Regions from separate parts of the Mycobacterium sp. IDUB_3 genome, predicted to be linked through region 2. Evidence: predicted binding sites of a transcription regulator. Region 2 holds the regulator's gene; each other region holds the start of a gene.
The links. The regulator LexA, encoded in region 2, represses DNA repair genes until DNA is damaged. The targets are predictions, from matches to a motif close to CGAACANNTGTTCG.
Positions count from the first base shown of each region.

Region 1: the regulator LexA is predicted to act here: its motif matches at 2,242-2,255, upstream of ruvC (crossover junction endodeoxyribonuclease RuvC).
Region 3: the regulator LexA is predicted to act here: its motif matches at 1,985-1,998, upstream of ACZYVJ_RS19705 (error-prone DNA polymerase).

Region 1 is NZ_JBVAXZ010000002.1:581,438-585,630, forward strand. Features, by position in the region: gene ACZYVJ_RS23800 (polyamine aminopropyltransferase) at 1-60, opposite strand, end outside; gene ACZYVJ_RS23805 (DUF350 domain-containing protein) at 57-512, opposite strand; gene ACZYVJ_RS23810 (DUF4247 domain-containing protein) at 530-961, opposite strand; gene ACZYVJ_RS23815 (DUF2617 family protein) at 958-1,464, opposite strand; gene ACZYVJ_RS23820 (DUF4178 domain-containing protein) at 1,482-2,093, opposite strand; gene ruvC (crossover junction endodeoxyribonuclease RuvC) at 2,273-2,839, shown strand; gene ruvA (Holliday junction branch migration protein RuvA) at 2,836-3,438, shown strand; gene ruvB (Holliday junction branch migration DNA helicase RuvB) at 3,435-4,193, shown strand, end outside.
Region 2 is NZ_JBVAXZ010000002.1:464,555-468,747, forward strand. Features, by position in the region: gene ACZYVJ_RS23080 (LGFP repeat-containing protein) at 1-1,992, shown strand, start outside; gene lexA (transcriptional repressor LexA) at 2,010-2,708, opposite strand; gene ACZYVJ_RS23090 (LysM peptidoglycan-binding domain-containing protein) at 3,001-3,495, shown strand; gene nrdR (transcriptional regulator NrdR) at 3,645-4,109, shown strand.
Region 3 is NZ_JBVAXZ010000001.1:4,219,037-4,223,229, forward strand. Features, by position in the region: gene otsB (trehalose-phosphatase) at 1-474, opposite strand, end outside; gene ACZYVJ_RS19700 (wax ester/triacylglycerol synthase domain-containing protein) at 515-1,843, opposite strand; gene ACZYVJ_RS19705 (error-prone DNA polymerase) at 2,012-4,193, shown strand, end outside.

The sequences.
Region 1 (4,193 bases), 120 kb from region 2:
CGCCGCGGGCGGCGCCGCCTCGGGCGCCCGCACCTCGCTCGCCGACCCGACAACGCTCATGACACCGCCGCGGCGGTGACTCCTCCGACGGCGAGCAGTATCAGCGCCACCGCGAACGATCCCGGATGCAGCTCGGGCTCGTCGATGTGCTCGTGAAAACTGCCCGGTATCAACAGGTGCATCGCCAGCAGCGCGACGCCCAACAGGATCACGCCCATCAGCCCGTACACCGCCACGCCGACGAGTCCCTGGCCCAGCTGGCTGTAGCTGTTGGCGATGGCGGTGATGATGACGACGGTCAGGGCGATGTACATCGCGCCCGCGACCACCACGGCGTTGGGCCGGCGGTCGATGAACACCAGCTGGCGCAGCTTTCCCGGGGTCAGTACGTCGACCGCGTAGAACCCGACGAGAAGCACGGCCATGCCGACGACGAAGTACAGGATCGTCGCGACTGCGCCTTTCAGCACGGGATTGAGGTCGACGGTGCCGATCTCGACGGCGAGATACATGATGTTCTCCTTTGCGTTCACTTGGTTCCGCCGGGGCCGCCGGGGGTGCCTCCGGCGCCGCCCGACGGGGATCCAGGGGAAAATCCGGGGCCGAGGAAGATGAAGGCGCCGTGGCTGTATCCGGCGCTCAGCGGTTCGACGCGGATGCTGCACGGGTAGTTGCCGTCGGGGCCGACGACGACGATGTTGTTGCTGTAGCGCAGGTACTCGGTTTTGCCGTTGTCGGCGCGCGCGTTGGGTTCGGCATAGTCGGCGAGCGTGTCGGCCACCTGGTCGGGCGATCCGGTGCACTGATAGCGCGTCCCGTTCACGTCGCGGGCGTACTCGTGATAATGGCCGGCGACGTACGACGCAATGTTCTTCTGCAGCAGCAGGATTCCGAAGATCAGGCACGTCACGCCGGCCGCGCCCAGCACACCGGCGATCACGAACAGGCGGTTGCGGCTCACGGGCGCCACCGGCTGGCCGTGTGAACCACCGTTCCGCCGTTGCCGGCGGGACGCCCCGGATAGAGGTGCCAGGTCTGCCAGCGCCAGCCGGCGCCGTCGGGCTCGGCGGCCAGCACGGTCAGCGCTGCGTCATCGCCGGGAAACGTACCGCCGAGCCAGCCCGTCCGGCGGGCGCAACGGCCGCGCAGGTCGTGCGCGAGGCGGCGAAAGCTCGCCTCGTCGTGGGTATCGGTATGGGATAGCAGGCGGTAGCCGGGCGCCTCGGTGCGCTCCGGTAGCGGAGCCCCGAGACTGCGTGCGGTGCAAGAGATTTCCTCGGAGAACGAGTGCTCGACGGCGACGACATGTGAGGCGCCCAGCACACCGAGTAGCAGCGCGGCACCCCCGTCGGGGTGGTCCAGCCGGCAGCTGGCCAGCGGCGCCGGCACGGGCGCGTTGAGCGCGAGCCCCAGCCGTTCTCCGGATACGTCGGCCGGGGTCACGGCGAGCTGATGGAGGGGCACCGAGGAGATCTCGCGCTCTACGCCGGGCTCGGCGGGGGGGCCGAATACAGGGTGATCTCGCCGGGCGAGACGGACTTGCCCGTGGATACCTCCCAGGGCATGTCCGGGGCCCAGCGCTCGAACGAGAGCAGCACCGACTCGTCGGCGTTGGTGCAGTCGACGAACTCCATCTCCCCGCCGGCAGGTAGCCCGGTGGTGCCCTCGGTCGTGTAGGAGGCGCGGCCGCGTTCGGACTCGTGGAACATCACGCCGTCGACGACGTATGGGTCGCCGGGCCGCAGCGGCACGTCCTTGCGGGTGACCCACATCGCCAGCTCCAGTCGCCCGTCGTCTTCCTCGACGCTGAACCAGACCGGCTGGTCGCCACCCTCCAGCAGGTGTTCCCACCAGACGAAGGGGCCCTCGCGGAAGGTGACCGAACCGCGCACGATGTAGTCGATGCCGCCGTAGCTGACGATGGCGCCGGGCCCGAGTTGGCGCGGCCCGAACTGCGGCATGGCGTCGGCGGCGAGGGGATCCTGGCGCCCGCCACGCTGGGCCGGCTGCTTAGGCCGCCGCAAAGCCACCACCAGCACCACGATGGATGCGATGAAGAGCGCCACGGCGATCATGACCAGCAGAGATCCCACGCCAACCCCTCCGTTGCCACATTGCTCGAGCGAACGTGGGCTAAAGCTAACAGCTTTTCCTCGGGTTCGGCGCCGTAACGTCGCCGCGACAATCGGCGGCACGGCCGCGTGTCCTACCCGGAGCCGTCGGCGCCGGCCGCTAGGGTATCGAACAGCTGTTCTACTAGGTGGGAGCGGGAATGCGGGTGATGGGCGTCGATCCCGGCCTGACCCGATGCGGTCTGTCGGTCGTCGAGAGCGGACGCGGGCGCACGGTCGTCGCGCTGGACGTCGACGTGGTGCGCACGCCCGCGGACGCCCCGCTGGCCCAGCGGCTGCTGAAGATCAGCGACATCGTCGAGCACTGGCTGGCCACTCACCGGCCGGACGTCGTGGCGATCGAGCGGGTGTTCTCCCAACTCAACGTGTCGACGGTGATGGGCACCGCCCAGGCCGGCGGCGTCGTCGCGCTGGCGGCGGCCAGGCGCGGCATCGACGTGCACTTCCACACCCCCAGCGAGGTCAAGGCCGCGGTCACCGGCAACGGCGCGGCCGACAAGGCCCAAGTCACCGCGATGGTCACCAGAATCCTTGCGCTGCAGACGAAGCCGTCACCGGCCGACGCCGCCGACGCGCTGGCGTTGGCCATCTGCCATTGCTGGCGCGCGCCGATGATCGCCCGGATGGCCGCGGCGGAGGCGATGGCCGCCGAGCAACGACAGAAGTACAAGGCCAAGGTGGACGCCAAGCTGAAGGCCGCGCGATGATCGCCGCGGTGCGCGGGGAGGTCCTCGAAGTGGCGCTCGATCACGTGGTGATCGAGGCGGCCGGCGTCGGCTACCGGGTGAACGCCACCCCGTCGACGCTGTCCACGCTGCGGACCGGGACCGAGGCGCGGCTGATCACCGCGATGATCGTCCGCGAGGACTCGATGACGTTGTACGGCTTCACCGACACCGACACCCGCGACCTGTTCCTGACGCTGCTCTCGGTGTCGGGGGTGGGGCCGCGGCTGGCGATGGCGACCCTGGCCGTGCACGACGCCGGGGCGCTGCGACAGGCGCTGCACGACAGCGATGTCACCGCGCTGACCCGGGTGCCCGGGATCGGCAAGCGCAGCGCCGAGCGGATGGTCTTGGAATTGCGCGACAAGGTCGGCGTCGGCGCCGCGGCCGGCGCAGCGTTGCCGGGTGCGGCGCACAACGGCCACGCGGTGCGCGGGCCGGTGGTGGAGGCCCTGGTCGGGCTCGGTTTCGCCGTCAAGCAGGCCGAGGAGGCCACCGACAAGGTGCTCGCCACCGAACACGACGCCACCACGACGGCCGCCCTGCGCGCCGCCCTGTCGATGCTGGGTAAGTCCCGATGAGCTCGCACGACTTCGGGGAGGATCACGCCGATCGGCAGATTTCCGGCGCGCTGGCGTCCGGCGAGGGCGACATCGACGTCAGCCTGCGTCCACGGTCGCTGCGCGAGTTCATCGGCCAGCCGCGGGTGCGCGAGCAGCTGCAGCTGGTCCTCGAGGGCGCCAAAAACCGCGGCGGTACACCGGATCACATTCTGTTGTCCGGTCCGCCGGGGCTGGGCAAGACGTCGCTGGCGATGATCATCGCGGCCGAGCTCGGGTCGTCGCTGCGGGTGACGTCGGGGCCCGCGCTGGAACGCGCCGGTGACCTGGCGGCGATGCTGTCCAACCTGGTCGAGCACGACGTGTTGTTCATCGACGAGATCCATCGCATCGCCCGGCCCGCCGAGGAGATGCTGTACCTGGCCATGGAGGACTTCCGGGTCGACGTGGTGGTCGGCAAGGGTCCCGGGGCGACGTCGATTCCGCTGGAGGTGGCGCCGTTCACCCTGGTCGGCGCGACCACCCGGTCCGGCGCGCTGACCGGCCCGCTGCGGGACCGGTTCGGTTTCACCGCGCACATGGACTTCTACGAGCCCCCCGAGCTGGAGCGGGTGCTGGCCCGCTCGGCCGGGATCCTGGGCATCGAACTCGGCAGCGATGCGGCCGAGGAGATCGCCCGGCGCTCGCGCGGCACGCCGCGGATCGCCAACCGGCTGTTGCGCCGGGTCCGCGACTTCGCCGAGGTGCGTGCCGACGGCGTGATCACCCGCGACGTC
Region 2 (4,193 bases):
GCCTACGGGCCGGTGCTGGACAAGTACGAGCAGCTCGGCGGGCCGGCCGGTAGCGACCTGGGCTTCCCGGCCATCAACGAGGTGCCCGGTCTTTCCGGTCCGGACAGCCGGGTGATCACCTTCTCGGCCGGCGACAAGCCGGTGATCTTCTGGACGCCCGAGCACGGCCCGTTCGTGGTGCGCGGCGCCCTGAACACCGCCTGGGACAAGCTGGGCAGCTCGGGTGGCGTTCTCGGCGTGCCGGTCGCCGACGAGACCTACAACGGCGAGGTGTCCTCGCAGAAGTTCAGCGGCGGGCAGGTCTCGTGGAATCGACAGACGAAGCAGTTCGCCACCGAACCGCCGGCGCTGGCCGACCAACTGAAAGGCCTGCAGGTCGCGATCGATCCCACCGCGGCGATCAACACGGCGTGGCGCGCGGCCGGCGGACCCACCGGACCCTTGGGCGCCAAGCAGGGCGGGCAATATCCCGTCGGCGGTGACGGAATCGCCCAGAACTTCGCCGGCGGCAAGGTCTTCTTCACCCCGGCCACCGGTGCGAACGCCGTCGAGAGCGACATCCTGGCCAAATACGAGTCGCTGGGCGGGCCGGTCGGCAGCGACCTGGGATTCCCCACCACCAACGAAACCGACGGCGGCATAGGGCGTTCCAGCCGCATCGCCACCTTCTCCGCGGCCGACAAGCCGGTCATCTTCTGGACGTCCGAGCACGGCGCGTTCGTCGTGCGCGGGGCGATGAAGGCCGCGTGGGACAAGCTGCGCGCCCCCGCCGGCAAACTCGGTGCGCCCGTCGGCGACCAGGCCGTCAACGGCGACGTGGTTTCGCAGCAGTTCACCGGCGGCAAGATCTCGTGGAACCGGGCCAAGAACACGTTCAGCACCGAACCGTCCAACCTGGCGCCGCTGTTGTCCGGCCTGCAGGTGTCCGGTCAGAACCAGCCGAGCAATTCGGCCATGCCGGCGCACCCGAAGAAGTTCACCTGGCACTGGTGGTGGCTGATGGTCGCCATTCCGGTGCTGGCGCTGCTCGTGCTGTTGGTGTGGATGCTGTTCGTCCGGCGCCGGCGCCGGCCCGGGCACGAGGATGTCGCCGGCTACGCGCCCGGCCACGGCGGCGACTTCGGCTACGACGCCGATGAACGCTGGGGACACGACGAATCCGACCACGACGCCGAGTCGTTTGCACTCAGCGCGCCGCAACAGCCTGAACCGGAACCCGACGCCGGACGGGTCAGCTGGCAACGTCAGGTTCCTGCCGAAACCGACTACGGGTTCGAGGACGCAGACCCCGACGCCGTCGACACCGACTCCATCCCGGTGGTCTCCGAGGAGATGCTGGCGGAGGCCGAGTATTCCGACGCCGGAGCCGACTACACCGACTCCGTTCCCGAGGTCGCCGAGCCCGAGACGGCGGACGACGCCGCCTACGTCGACGCCGAGGACCCCGACGCCGGCTACGCGGAGGAGGTGTTCCCGGAGGACGAGTATCCCGAGGTCGCCGCGCCCCACACCCCGCCGGACAGCGACGCCGTGACCGGCGCCCTGGAAACCGTCGAATCCGACGACGAATACGAAGAGCTCGCAGCGCCGGAGCCAGACGTCGAGGCCGCAGCGCCGGAGCCGGACGTCGAGGCCGCAGCGCCGGAGCCGGACGTCGAGCCCGCAGCGGACACACCGGCGGGAGCGGACGTGGCCGCCGCCGTGGTCGCCGGCGCCGTTGCGGCCGGGGCGTCGGCACGAGGCGGTCGGCACGCCGCCGCGGACGAAGGGGACGCTTCGGAGAACGGTCTGGCGGGCCCGGATGGGCGACCCACGATCCACCTGCCCCTCGACGACCCGTACCAGGCGCCCGACGGCTACCCGATCAAGGCGAGTGCTCGCTACGGCCTGTATTACACACCGGACAGCGACCTGTATCGGGATACGCTCGCCGAAATCTGGTTGTCGAGCGAAGAAGTCGCTCAGGCCAACGGCTTCACTCGGGCCGACTGACCCGGCGCACCGGCGCCTCAGACCTTGCGGATGACCGTGACGACCTTGCCCAGCACGCTCGCGTCGTTGCCCGGGATGGGGTCGAACGCCGGGTTGTGCGGCATCAGCCACACCTGACCGCCGGCGCGTTTGAACGTCTTGACGGTGGCCTCGCCGTCCAGCATCGCCGCGACGATGTCGCCGTTGTCGGCGACGTTCTGCTGACGGACCACCACCCAGTCACCGTCACAGATCGCGGCCTCGACCATCGAGTCACCGACCACCTTGAGCAGGAAAAGCGTTCCCTCACCGACTAATTCACGCGGCAGGGGAAATACGTCCTCGACGGCCTCTTCGGCGAGGATGGGTCCACCGGCCGCGATGCGCCCGAGCACGGGGACGAATGTGGGCTCCGGTAGGGCGTCCGAGCCGGCCACCTCGGTGGCGGGCGCCACCACGTTGTCATCGGCCCCGCGGACATCGACGGCCCGCGGGCGGTTGGGGTCGCGACGCAGATATCCCTTGCGCTCCAAGGTACGCAGCTGGTGCGCCACCGATGACGTCGACGTCAGACCGACGGCGTCGCCGATCTCCCGGATGCTCGGCGGGTAGCCGCGGCTGGTGACCGAGGCGCGGATGACATTCAGAATGGTGCGCTGCCGTTCGGTCAGCGAGGAGTCCACGGAGTGCAACCGACCCTCGGGGCCGGCCGATGAGATGTCGTTGCTGTCGCCCATGGCACTGAATGTAGCCGCACCGCGAACAAGAATCAAACATGTGTTCGAGTAGCGTGTCGTATCGTACGGACCGCCCGGCGAAAGGGCGAAAGTCGGGTGAATCACAAATGTGTAACTCTTCGGAGCATCGGGTATTTGTGCCGTGTGACAGTGGTAAAGGCCGACGAACTTGTCGGTGGTGTGATCTAGCGTTTGCTCGTGCGACACGCTTCGCTCAAATGTTCGGGTTTCGAACATACAAGCGATTAGAGTCGAACACACGAGCGAGAGCTAGTTGACCGGAGGAACGAAGATGACAGTCATCCACACGCCTGCGCCGCGTATCAGCAGTCTTCGGCGCCCGATCAACGGACCCGTCCAGGATGCTCGCTACGGGCGGGACGGCCTGGCCAGGTCCCGCGGGCCCTTGCCGTCACGGCCGGCGGGTGTGGCGACGCGCTACTACGGCACCGGAGTGGCAATGTCCGTCGCCCCGCACCGCAGGCGCGCCACCACCTGGGCGTCCACCATCGGGTTGGCGCTGGCCGCCGGGGCGATCACGCTGTGGCTGGGCCTCGTCGCGAACGTCGGCCAGGTACTCAACGGCGACTCCGCGAACTCCGCGGCCCCCGTTCCCGACCGCCTCGCCGTCGTCCGCGTCGATGCGGGGGAGTCGCTTCAAGACTTCGCGCGCCGGGTGGCGCCCGACGCGCCGACCACCCAGGTGGCCGCCCGGATCAGCGAACTCAACGATCTGCACTCGCCCAACCTGATCGCGGGCCAGACTCTGATCGCTCCGGTCGGCTGACAATCGTTGTGCGAGCACGGCTCTGGACCGACGGCCCCCGGACGCCAGCGGTCAGTCCGTAGCCCCGGCGGCTCCATTAGCCGTGCAGGTCAGCGCGCGGGTACGCTCAAACTTCAGCGGTACCTTGTCGGCGCGATGAAGGAGCGGTCATGCACTGTCCGTTCTGTCGCCATCCCGACTCCCGGGTGATCGACTCGCGCGAAACCGATGAAGGGCAGGCCATCCGGCGCCGCCGATCCTGTCCCGAGTGCGGGCGACGTTTCACCACCGTGGAGACCGCGGTCTTGGCGGTGGTCAAGCGCAGCGGCGTCACCGAACCATTCAGCCGTGAGAAGGTCGTCAGCGGTGTCCGCCGGGCCTGCCAGGGGCGCCAGGTCGATGACGATGCGCTGAACCTGTTGGCCCAGCAGGTCGAAGACACCGTGCGCGCCGCGGGCTCGCCCGAGATCCCCAGCCACGAGGTCGGCCTTGCCATCCTGGGGCCGCTGCGCGACCTCGACGAGGTGGCCTACTTGCGGTTCGCCTCCGTGTACCGGTCCTTCGAGTCCGCGGACGATTTCGAACGCGAGATCCAGGCGCTGCGGGATCATCGCGGAGTGGCGACCCCGGGCTGACGGAACCCGCCGGCCGGCGTACGTCGGAATTGCCCAGCTCCTCAGCGGGCCGTCCCGGCCCGCATCGTCGCCCGGCTAGGCTCG
Region 3 (4,193 bases), on a different contig from region 2:
CGCCGCGTCCGGGTCGTCGACGATGTCCGAGAGCGTGCCGTCGAAGTCGAAGAACACGGCCGGTCGCCGGTCGGCGAGCCCATCGGCCAGGGCCTGCAGCGCATCGGGCAGCTGCGACATGCGGAGGTCGCCGGTCCGCACGGTGACGTCGCGCAGGTCGGTGACCACCGCGTCGGCCCCCGCCTTGCGCACCGCGTCGTCAGCACGGGCCGGGTCGACAGCGATCACCAACGCGAACCCGGCGGCGCGTGCGGCTTCGACGCCCGCGACGTCCCCGGCGACCACGACGCAGCGGCCCGGTCGCACCTGCAGGCGGTCGGCCGCCGCGACGGGACCGTCCGCAGATATGACGGCGGTGCCCACCCCGGTCTTGCGAAGTCGGGTGGCCAGGGTGGATCCCAGCGCGCCTTCGTCGTCGAACAGCACCGCGTCATGGCGGCGCGGATCGATGATGACCGGCCCCGACTTGCCCATGACCAACCTTCTCACGGTGGTCGGCCGCCGGGAGAACGGGTCAGCGGCGCGCGTGCCCCGGCGCCGACGGGTGCGTCGGCGGCACGGGGCGCACCACCGGACGCGCGGAACGCTTGCGGTTGAACAGCAGCACGGAATCGTCGCCGAGGGCCACCAGTCGCGCCATGCCCAGCTCGATGCCGGCGGCCAGCTGCTTGACGTCGAACGCGTCGCCGTGTTCGGCGGTGATGCCGAAGACCAGTTCATCGCCGTAGCTCAGCACCGCGACGCCGGTGTGCAGCGCCGCGGCCGTCGGGGGGATCGGCAACAGCCGTTCCAGCGTCTGGCCCATCACCCGCAGCCGCCGGCGCGGCCCGGGCACGGTGGTGGCCAAGGTGACGATGGCGCGCTGCGGAAGGCGGGAGAGCAGCTGTAAGACGTTGCTGCGCAACACCGTCGGCAGGAAGCCGATCGCCGAGTCCACGATGCCGGGCGGCTGGGCGATCAGCTTGGCCTTCCACCTGTTGTGCACCGTCTGCAACCGGCGCACCGGGTCGTCGTGTTCGACGGGCAGGTGCGAGAGCATCGCCGAGCGGACCGGCATCGGCACCAGGGTGCGCAGCGAGTCCGCCCGCGGTTCCTCACCGCGGCCGAGCAGCGCCGCGCGGAACCCCTCGGTGATGGCGGCGAGCGCGACGTCGTTGGCGCTGACGCCGAATTTGCGGCAGACGCTGTCGACGTCGGTGATCGGGACCCGCACCGTGCTGTAGCGCCGCGAGGCGGTGACCGAATCGGTGCGCACGGCCGGCCACATCGCGCCGACCAGGGCGCCGGCGGCCGACGAAGTCCGCCACAGCGCGTCGACCCAGCCCGGCTTGCCCGCGGCCGGTATCGAAACCGGTTTGGCCGCGGCGCCGTTGGCGAAGGTGTCCGCGTCGGCGTCGTCGCAGAGCCTGCTGATCAGGCGTGCCGCCGAGTTGCCGTCGAGCAGGCCGTGATGGGTCTTCATCAGGATCGCCCACCGGTTGCCCTTCAGGCCCTCGATGACCCAGCACTCCCACGGGGGGCGGTCCAGGTCGAGGGGCCGCTCCAAGGCATGGGCGATGGCCCGGGACAGCTCGGCCTCGTCGCCGGGGCGGGGGATGGCCACCCGGCGCACGTGGTGGGCCAGGTCGAAGTCCGGGCAGTCGATCCACTCCTGGTTCAGCGGATGCGCCCGCAGCAGCTGCGTGCATCGCGTGATCGGCTGGAGACGTTCGGCCAGAAGCCTTTTGAGCCGTTCATAGTCGGGTACGGTGCCGTTGACGATGGCGACCGCGCCGATCGCCAGGCTCGCGTGCTGATCCGGATCGTGGGCTTGAAGGAATGCCGTGTCCAGTGTCTGTGCCATGCCGGCCCCCGCCGTAGTCCGCTTCTTGAACTTGTACCAGTATCTGTGGACCTCGCGATCCGCGGTAGTGCCGCAGCGTTAAGACCTTGTTTAGGAGTTGAAGATCGGTTTAACAACGGTTGTACTGAGCCGCGGTTAAATCGAACACCAGTTCGATATACTCGAACCGTGGGCTGGTTCAACGGGCCGCCGAGCTGGGCGGAAATGGAGCGGGTGCTCGACAGCAAGCCGCGCCATGCCGGGGAGTCGGCGGGCCCGGAATCCGACGGCCCCCTGTCGCGCAGGCGCGCGACGTACCAGCCGCCGGACAGCGGCCGGGCGTCGCGCTCGTCCGTCGCTTATGCCGAACTGCATGCGCATTCGGCGTTCAGCTTCCTGGACGGGGCGAGCACGCCTGAGGAGCTGGTCGAGGAGGCGGCCCGGCTGGACCTGCGCGCCCTGGCGCTCACCGACCACGACGGTTTGTACGGGGCGGTGCGGTTCGCCGAGGCGGCGGCCGAGCTCGACATACGCACCGTGTTCGGCGCCGAGCTGTCGCTGGGCCCGGGTGCGCGCACCGAGACGCCGGATCCGCCCGGCCCGCACCTGCTGGTGCTGGCCCGCGGCGCGGAGGGGTACCGGCGGTTGTCGCGGCAACTGGCCGCGGCGCATCTGGCCGGCGGCGAGAAGGGTAAGCCCCGCTACGATGCCGACGCGCTGACCGAGGCCGCCGGCGGGCACTGGCACATCCTGACCGGCTGTCGTAAAGGCCATGTGCGCCAAGCCCTTTCCGAGGGTGGCCCATCGGCGGCCGAGCGGGCGCTGGCCGATCTGGTGGACCGGTTCGGAGCGCACCGGGTCAGCGTCGAGCTGACCCATCACGGTCAGCCGCTCGACGACGAACGCAACGCGGCGCTGGCCGCGCTGGCCCCCCGCTTCGGGGTCGGCGTCGTCGCCACCACCGGCGCGCATTTCGCGGGGCCGTCGCGGCGCCGGCTGGCCATGGCGATGGGTGCCATCCGGGCGCGGCAGTCGCTGGATTCGGCCGCCGGGTGGCTGGCCCCGCTGGGCGGTTCGCACCTGCGCTCGGGTGACGAGATGGCCCGGCTGTTCGCCCAGCGGCCCGACGTGGTGACCGCGGCCGCCGAGCTGGGCGAGCAGTGCGCGTTCGGGCTGGCGCTCATCGCACCGCAGCTGCCGCCGTTCGACGTGCCCGCCGGGCACACCGAGGACAGCTGGCTGCGGCAATTGACCATGGCCGGGGCGCGCGACCGCTACGGGTCGGCCGAGCACGCGCCACGGGCGTATGCCCAGATCGAACACGAGCTGAAAGTCATTGCCCACCTGACGTTTCCGGGCTACTTCCTGGTGGTGCACGACATCGCCCGGTTCTGCCGGGACAACAACATCCTGTGCCAGGGCCGGGGATCGGCCGCCAACTCCGCGGTCTGCTACGCCCTGGGCGTCACCGCCGTCGACCCGGTGGCCAACGAGCTGCTGTTCGAGCGTTTTCTGTCGCCGGCCCGCGACGGGCCGCCCGACATCGACATGGACATCGAGTCCGATCAGCGGGAAAAGGTCATCCAGTACGTCTACGACAAATACGGCCGCGACTACGCCGCCCAGGTCGCCAACGTCATCACCTACCGGGGAAAGATCGCGGTGCGTGACATGGCCCGCGCCCTGGGTTTCTCGCAGGGTCAGCAGGACGCGTGGAGCAAGCAGATCAGCCACTGGAGCGGGCTTGGCCCCAATTCGAGTGACCCGGCGCCCGACGTCGAGGGCATCCCCGAACCGGTGATCGACCTGGCGAACCAGATCCGGAACCTGCCGCGGCACATGGGCATTCATTCCGGCGGCATGGTGATCTGCGACCGCCCGATCGCCGACGTGTGCCCGGTGGAGTGGGCGCGGATGGAGAACCGCAGCGTGCTGCAGTGGGACAAAGACGACTGCGCGGCAATCGGATTGGTGAAGTTCGATCTGCTCGGGCTGGGGATGCTCTCGGCGCTGCACTACGCCATCGACCTGGTGGCCGAGCACAAGAGGATCGAGGTGGACCTGGCCCGCCTCGACCTCTCCGAGCCCGCGGTGTACGAGATGCTTTCGCGTGCCGATTCGGTCGGCGTGTTCCAGGTGGAGTCGCGCGCGCAGATGGCCACCCTGCCGCGGCTGAAGCCGCGGGTGTTCTACGACCTGGTGGTGGAGGTCGCGCTGATCCGTCCCGGCCCCATCCAGGGCGGGTCCGTGCATCCCTACATCCGGCGGCGCAACGGGCTGGACCCGGTGCTCTACGACCACCCGTCGATGCAACCGGCGCTGCGAAAGACATTGGGGGTGCCGCTCTTTCAGGAGCAGCTGATGCAGCTCG